3 regions of the Shinella sp. R2-11 genome follow, and region 2 is predicted to be linked to each of the others. Evidence: riboswitches for the same ligand, from Rfam matches in the RefSeq annotation. Region 2 holds a riboswitch; each other region holds the start of a gene.

Region 1 (2,256 bases), on a different contig from region 2:
CTTCGGATCGTCCGTGCGGAAGATCACGCCGTTGCCGCGCACCGTGCGGTCGATCCTGAGGCGGCCTTCCTCCTCGGCCGGCGCGATGGCGACGGCGAAATACATGCGTCCGGGCTTGCGCGAGATGCCGGCGAAGAACTGTTCCTCGTCGCCGATCTCGGCCAGGAAATTGGCCATGTAGAAGGCCCATTGCACATTTTCGAATTCCGCGAAGCGGCTGTTGGCGACGGTGATATGGCAATAGCCGAGATGCGGCGTCTCGGCGAGCGTGCGGTGGAAGACCAGCTTGGGAAAGCGGATCGATCGGTGGAAGCCGTTGATGCGCTCATGGGTGATGTCGCCGGCGCGTTCCAGCTTGCGGCCGGTGCGCTCGGCCACTTCCTCATAGCTGAGATAGCGCTTCTCGCTCGGGCTCCAGGCGATGCTCCGGTCGATGCGGCCGGTGCGCAGGAACTCCGTATGCACGGCGGATCGGGGCGGATTGGCCCGCTTGAAGGCGACGGCGTCGTAGTACCGGAATTTCGTCTGCTGCACGCCTCGGGTACTCCATCCACGCGTCCTGTCCGGCAAAAGTTTATGGAAACGTCGTTAAGTATTTCTTTCATTCCGCGACGTCGCAAACCCGTAAGGAATATGGTCGCAATATGACAAGGGCCGCCGCTGCGGCGCCGATGGGCCGAAAGCGCGGGAAACGCCCGCGGATTTGAAGCCTATCCATATGAGATATCAGGTAAAACAGAGGCCGCGGGTGCCGACCTCCCTGGCTGTGACCTGTCGTCAAATCAAGAGGCCGTGTCGTTTTCCGGCATGCCGTGCGGGCGCTCTTGCGCTTAGATAGGTTCACTCAAGGCGTCACCCTCGGCAGAGGGCGCGAAAATTGGGAAGCCGGTTGAAATCCGGCGCTGCCCCCGCAACGGTGTTGGAGGCGCGGAAAGCCCGACGGAGGAAGGATCCGGAAGGCGCCGCGACAGTCCCAGGAGGGACGCTCCTCAGCCCGGAAACCAGCCTGGAGGAACGATCGTGACGGCTGCGGCGGGCGGCCGGGAAGCGTGCAGTTCCGGGCTTGGTCCCGGGGGCCGTCTCCTTCCGTACGCCTCGGCGAATTTGGATATCTGAGGATCCCGGCATGGACATTCGCAGCGACGTGCTCCGCAAGCTCAAGAACCGGCGCGAAGGCTACAGCCTCGAGCAGGCCTTCTACACCGACCCCGATTACTACAAGCTCGACCTGGAGACGATCTGGTACCGCGACTGGCTGTTCGTCGGCCACGATTGCGAGATCCCGAAGGCCGGCAACTATTTCACCGTGCAGATCGGCGACTATCCCGTCGTCATCACCCGGGACCGCTCGGGCACCGTGCGCGCGCTGCACAATTCCTGCCGCCACCGCGGCTCGCGCGTCTGCACGCAGCACAGGGGCAGCGCCGCCAAGCTCGTCTGTCCCTATCACCAGTGGACCTACGAACTCGACGGTTCCCTGCTCTTCGCCCGCCATATGGACGAGACCTTCGACAAGAGCGAGCATGGCCTGAAGCCGGTCCATTGCCAGACGGTCGGCGGCTACATCTTCATCTGTCTCGCCGAGGACGCGCCGGACTTCGCACCCTTCGTTTCGCTCGTCGAGCCCTACATCGCCCGCCATCGCCTCGGCGAGACCAAGGTCGCCTTCGAAAGCACCATCGTCGAGAAGGGCAACTGGAAGCTCGTCTGGGAAAACAACCGCGAGTGCTACCATTGCGCGGCGAACCATCCCGAGCTCTGCCGCACCTATCCGGAAGCGCCGAGCGCGACCGGCGTGCAGGGTGCGCAGGACGATCCGGAAATCTCCGGCCACTGGGCCAAGTGCGAGGCCGCCGGCCTGCCGAGCCAGTTCCGCATGTCGCCGACCGGCCAGTTCCGCGCCGCACGCATGCCGCTGATCCAGGACGCCGAGAGCTACACCATGTCCGGCGCCCGCGCCGTGCAGCGCCCGCTCTCCAACGACGTGCTGGAAAACCATATCGGCGCGTTGCTGCTCTTCCACTACCCCACGACGTGGAACCACGTTCTGGCCGACCATGCCATCACCTTCCGCGTGCTGCCGCTCGGCCCCGAGCTGACCCAGGTCACGACCAAGTGGCTTGTCAACAAGGATGCGGTGGAGGGCGTCGACTACCGTCTCGACGAGCTCACCCATGTCTGGACCGAGACTAATGACCAGGACCGCCGGATCGTCGAGGAAAACGCCTTCGGCATCCGCTCCCCGGCCTACGAGCC
Region 2 (2,256 bases):
CTGTCCGCCGAGCAGATGCGCCGCTACCCGCATGAATTCTCCGGCGGCCAGCGCCAGCGCATCTGCATCGCACGTGCCCTGTCGCTGTCGCCGAAGCTGATCGTCGCCGACGAGAGCGTCGCGGCGCTCGACGTCTCCATCCAGGCGCAGGTCCTCGACCTGCTGCAGGACATCCAGAACGAGACCGGCATCTCCTACCTGTTCATCAGCCACGACATGGCGGTGGTCGAACAGATCAGCCATCGCGTCGCCGTGATGTATGCCGGCCGCTTCGTCGAGATGGGCACGCGCGCCCAGGTGTTCGAGAACCCGCAGCACGATTATACGCGCAAGCTGATGGATGCGGTGCCCGTCGCCGACGCCGACCGCGAGCGCCGGCTTTTCATCCCGAACGAGGGCGAGCTGCCCAGCCCCGTCAAGCCGCTCGACTACGCCCCGCCCCTCTCCGTCCGCAGGGAGGTCGGGAACGGGCACGTGGTCTGGCACGAGGCGAAGGTCGCCTAAGACCCGGGAAGGGATCGGGCAGGACGCCACTTGACGTCGCGCGGACCGGCGTCCTAATTGAGCCCGACGGTTCCCGGAGGAAGACTCCGACGGGATTAATAGGGAACACGGTGCGGACGACCCAACAGGGACCAAGACCGTGGCTGCCCCCGCAACTGTAAGCGGATTGCCGATCATCACGGGAAGGGCCGGCGCGGCCTTTTCCGGGCCAAGGGCCATGCCACTGCGGATGTCGCGGGAAGGCAGATGATCGACAGATATCCGCGAGCCAGGAGACCTGCCGTCGAACACGATCCAATCAGCCGGGCGGGGATGCCTGGAAGGGAGCAGACATCTTTGACCTGAGCCTTCGCCGATATACGGCCTCCATCCGCCTCGATTGGGCTTTTCCCGTCCACGAGGCGTGAGCAATCCGTCGCCGCACCGTCACGCCGTATTGCCACCCTCCCCGAGATCGAGGCTCCCATGCGCCAGACAATCGCAACCATCACCTTCGCCCTCGGCCTTGCCGGCCTTGCCGGCACGGCTTTCGCCGCCACCCGATATCCGCTGACGCTCGAAAATTGCGGCCGGCAGGTCACCTTCGAGAAAGCGCCGGAGAAGATCGTCTCCATCGGCCAGGGCATGACCGAAGTGCTTTTCTCGCTCGGCCTTGCCGACAAGGTCGCGGGAACAGCGGTCTGGGTCGGGCCGGTGCTGCCGCAATATGCCGAGGCCAATAGCAGGATCAAAAGGCTGGCGGACAACGATCCGAGCTTCGAGGCCGTGGTCGGGCAGGAACCCGATCTGGTGGCCGCGGAATTCGAATGGCATGTCGGCGCGCAGGGCTCCGTCGGCAAGCGCGAGCAATTCGCCGATCTCGGCATCGAGACCTATATCGCGCCGGCCGATTGCGTCGCCAAGATCAACACCGACGGCGGAGACGGCGTGCGCGAGACGCTGTTCACCATGGACCTGGTCTATCGGGAAATCGCCGAACTCTCCGAGATCTTCGACGTGAAGGACCGGGGCGATGCGCTGATCGCCGAACTGAAGAAGCGCGAGGCGGATGCCGTGGCGTCCATCGCCGGCGCGGCCGGCAAGAACCTGCCCGTCGTGTTCTGGTTCTCCAGCAAGGAAGTCAACGGCGATGCCTTCATCGCCGGCAAGAACAGCGCGCCGGCCTATATCCTCAAGACCATCGGCGCGAAGAATGTCGTGACGACCGAGGAGGAATGGCCGCTGGTCGGCTGGGAGACGATCGCCCAGGCGAACCCCGCCGTCATCGTGCTCGCGACCATGGACCGCCGCCGCTATGCCGCGGACGATCCGAAGGTGAAGATCGACTTCCTCGAAAACGATCCCGTCACCAGGGAACTCGATGCCGTCAAGAACAAGCACTTCGTGATGATGGACGCCCAGTCGATGAACCCGACGATCCGCACGATCGACGGCATCGAGACGCTGGCGAACGGCATCAAGGCCTTCGGCCTCGCGCAGTGAGGATTACCGCTTCATGGCGGCATCGGTGGTGGGTGCTTGCGGCACTCGCCATCGCCTCCACCCTTCTCCTTGCCCTCATGATCGGCCTCGCGGTCTCCATCGGCGAGATCGCGATTCCCGTTTCCACGACCGCGAGGGCCGTGTCGAACCGGCTTTTCGCAACGGCGTTCGAGCTCAACCGCATCCATGAGGGCGTCATCTGGGACTATCGTCTCAGCCGGGCGCTGGTGGCGGCCAGCGCGGGGGCCTCGCTCGCGCTGTGCGGCGCCA
Region 3 (2,256 bases), on a different contig from region 2:
GCCTCAGCGCCGCAGCCCTTCAGCACGTCGCCGTCGACGCCGAGGTCGCCGAACTCGTTGATGATGAGCGCGATGCGCTTTCCGCCGGCATTCTGCAGGAGGTTGCGGATCATCGTCGTCTTGCCCGCGCCGAGGAAGCCGGTGATGACGGTGGCGGGAATTTTCTGTTGCAGCATGGCTCAACCCTTCATTTTCAGCGGCAGTCCGGCCGCGATAAAATAGACTTCAGGCACGAGGGCGGCCACCTGTTGGTGCAGCCGCCCGGCATGGTCGCGGAATTCGCGCGCCATGCGATTGTCAGGCACGATTCCAAGGCCGACCTCGTTCGACACGAGGACCAGCCGGCCGGGGGCGCCAGCGATCGCGGCGAGAAGGCCGGAAAATTCGGCGGGAATGTCGCGCTCCTCCAGCATCAGGTTCGTCACCCAGAGCGTCAGGCAATCGACGAGCACCGCGCGGTCTTCCCGCGCTACCTCGCCGATGCGTGCGGCAAGGGCCAGCGGCTCCTCATGCGTCCGCCACCCGCCGCCCCGGTCTTCCCGGTGTTTTGCGATGCGCTGGCGCATCTCGTCGTCGAAGGCGCGGCCGGTGGCGATGTAATGGCGTTCGAGGCCGGTCCCGGCGACCAGCCTTTCGGCGAATGCGGATTTTCCCGAACGCGCTCCGCCCAGCACGAGCACGGCTCCGCCGTGAGGAACCGTCATCGTCCAGCGTTCCGGAAATTCATGTCGAAAGTGACCGCCATCGCGGCGGCCTCAGGCAGGCGCGATGGCAGGAGGCGCGCACGCGGCCCCGGCCGGACCGGCCCGGAGCCAAAGGGGTGATGTGGATAGCGCCATGACAACCTCCGTTCAGGCACAGGGGAAAAGCTCCCCGGATCGGGCGACATGCCCTCTGTCGGATGGCAGGTTTCCTGGCTCGCGGCGTCAGGTGCCAAGGCACCGGCGGAACGCTCTCACCTTCCCGGGCAGGCTTTGCGAAAGGCGGACGATTCGTAGAGATAGAGGCGTCCAACCCCGGCTTATCGCAAAAGAGCCCAGTGGCTTTTCCGATGGTTCTCCGGCGCCTTGTCGGGGTGGCACCATGCCGCCCCGCACGCCGTCGGTTCCATCGGCCGATCGTTCCTCGCCACTCTACAGTCGCGGGGTCGGCCGTGATTGCGGCGCCCGATCTGGGTCCACCGTGTCACGTTCCCTTCTCTCCCGGGCCGGTTTGCGGCCGTCGGGAACCATCCGATGGTCGGATGATTAAGCGTGCCCCGCCGCCAAGTCAATCGAGCGGCGGGCATAAGAAGCCCTTGTGCCCCGGCCTCAATAGCCGGGGATGATCACCACGCCGCCACGGCGATTGTAATAGCCGTCGTCGCGGTAGTACGGCCCGTCATAATAGCCGTCGACGGGGCCTTCCAGCATGTCGTATTCGCGCTGCCGCTGGTAGCGCCGCTGGCGGGTCTGGCGCGCCTCGGCATATTGCGCGGCCTCGCGCAGCACGCGGTACTGCTGGCGCGTGAGATAGCCGCTGGCGCGATAGCCCGACGCGCCCTGCCAGGCGGAGATCGCCGCGCGGGTGCGCGGACCGAAGACGCCGTCGGCGCCATAGGTGTTGTAGCCGAGCGCGCTCAGCCAGCGCTGGGCCTGGGCGCGCAGCGAGCGGTCCATATAGGCCTCGCGCGGATCGACCACGGGCTGCTCCACGGCCTTGCGCTCGGTGTCCGCGGTCGCCGTGCCGGTTTCCAGCCGCTTGGCCTTCGAGAGCGCGGCAAGTCGCTCGCGGGCATCCGCGAGGAAGCGGCCGTTCGGATAGGCCGCGATATAGGCGCGGAACGCCTTTTCGGAACCGTCGAGCACCGCCTTCTGGAACGTCTCCTCCTCGCGCCTGGCGTCCTCCGCCTTGCGGGCTGCGACGCCGCCGTCCTGACCGCCGGCGGCTTCAGCCTTGCCGGCATTCGCCGAGGCAGCGCCGCCTTCGGCCTGCTTGCGGGCGGCAGCGGCTTCTTCGGCGCGCTTTTCGGCCTCCTTGGCAAGGCGGGCGGCTTCCGCGGCCTTGGCCTCAGCATCCGCCGCCGCTTTCGCGGCCTCGGCCTTCAGGCGCTCCACTTCGGCCGCCTTCTCATCGGCAAGCTTGCGGGCGGCGGCAGCCTCCTGCTCGATGCGCGCCTTCTCGGCGGCAGCGGCCTTTTCGGCTTCGACGCGCTTCGCCTCAGCATCCCGGCGGGCGGCAGCTTCCTGCTCGGCGCGGGCCTTTTCGGCCGCGGCG

What was found. A riboswitch is a leader RNA that binds a small molecule or an ion and turns the genes downstream of it on or off. The one in region 2 is predicted to bind cobalamin.
Region 1: linked by a shared signal. The riboswitch ahead of ACZ1A1_RS22520 (aromatic ring-hydroxylating oxygenase subunit alpha) and the one ahead of ACZ1A1_RS01785 (ABC transporter substrate-binding protein) in region 2 are both predicted to bind cobalamin.
Region 3: linked by a shared signal. The riboswitch ahead of cobU (bifunctional adenosylcobinamide kinase/adenosylcobinamide-phosphate guanylyltransferase) and the one ahead of ACZ1A1_RS01785 (ABC transporter substrate-binding protein) in region 2 are both predicted to bind cobalamin.

Annotation. Positions count from the first base shown of each region.
Region 1 is NZ_JBVAPC010000011.1:32,004-34,259, forward strand. Features, by position in the region: gene ACZ1A1_RS22515 (DUF6656 family protein) at 1-534, opposite strand, end outside; cobalamin riboswitch at 831-1,024, shown strand; gene ACZ1A1_RS22520 (aromatic ring-hydroxylating oxygenase subunit alpha) at 1,127-2,256, shown strand, end outside.
Region 2 is NZ_JBVAPC010000001.1:360,956-363,211, reverse strand. Features, by position in the region: gene ACZ1A1_RS01790 (ABC transporter ATP-binding protein) at 1-504, shown strand, start outside; cobalamin riboswitch at 555-803, shown strand; gene ACZ1A1_RS01785 (ABC transporter substrate-binding protein) at 970-1,986, shown strand; gene ACZ1A1_RS01780 (FecCD family ABC transporter permease) at 1,983-2,256, shown strand, end outside.
Region 3 is NZ_JBVAPC010000002.1:601,967-604,222, forward strand. Features, by position in the region: gene cobW (cobalamin biosynthesis protein CobW) at 1-176, opposite strand, end outside; gene cobU (bifunctional adenosylcobinamide kinase/adenosylcobinamide-phosphate guanylyltransferase) at 180-704, opposite strand; cobalamin riboswitch at 887-1,248, opposite strand; gene ACZ1A1_RS07585 (peptidoglycan-binding domain-containing protein) at 1,311-2,256, opposite strand, start outside.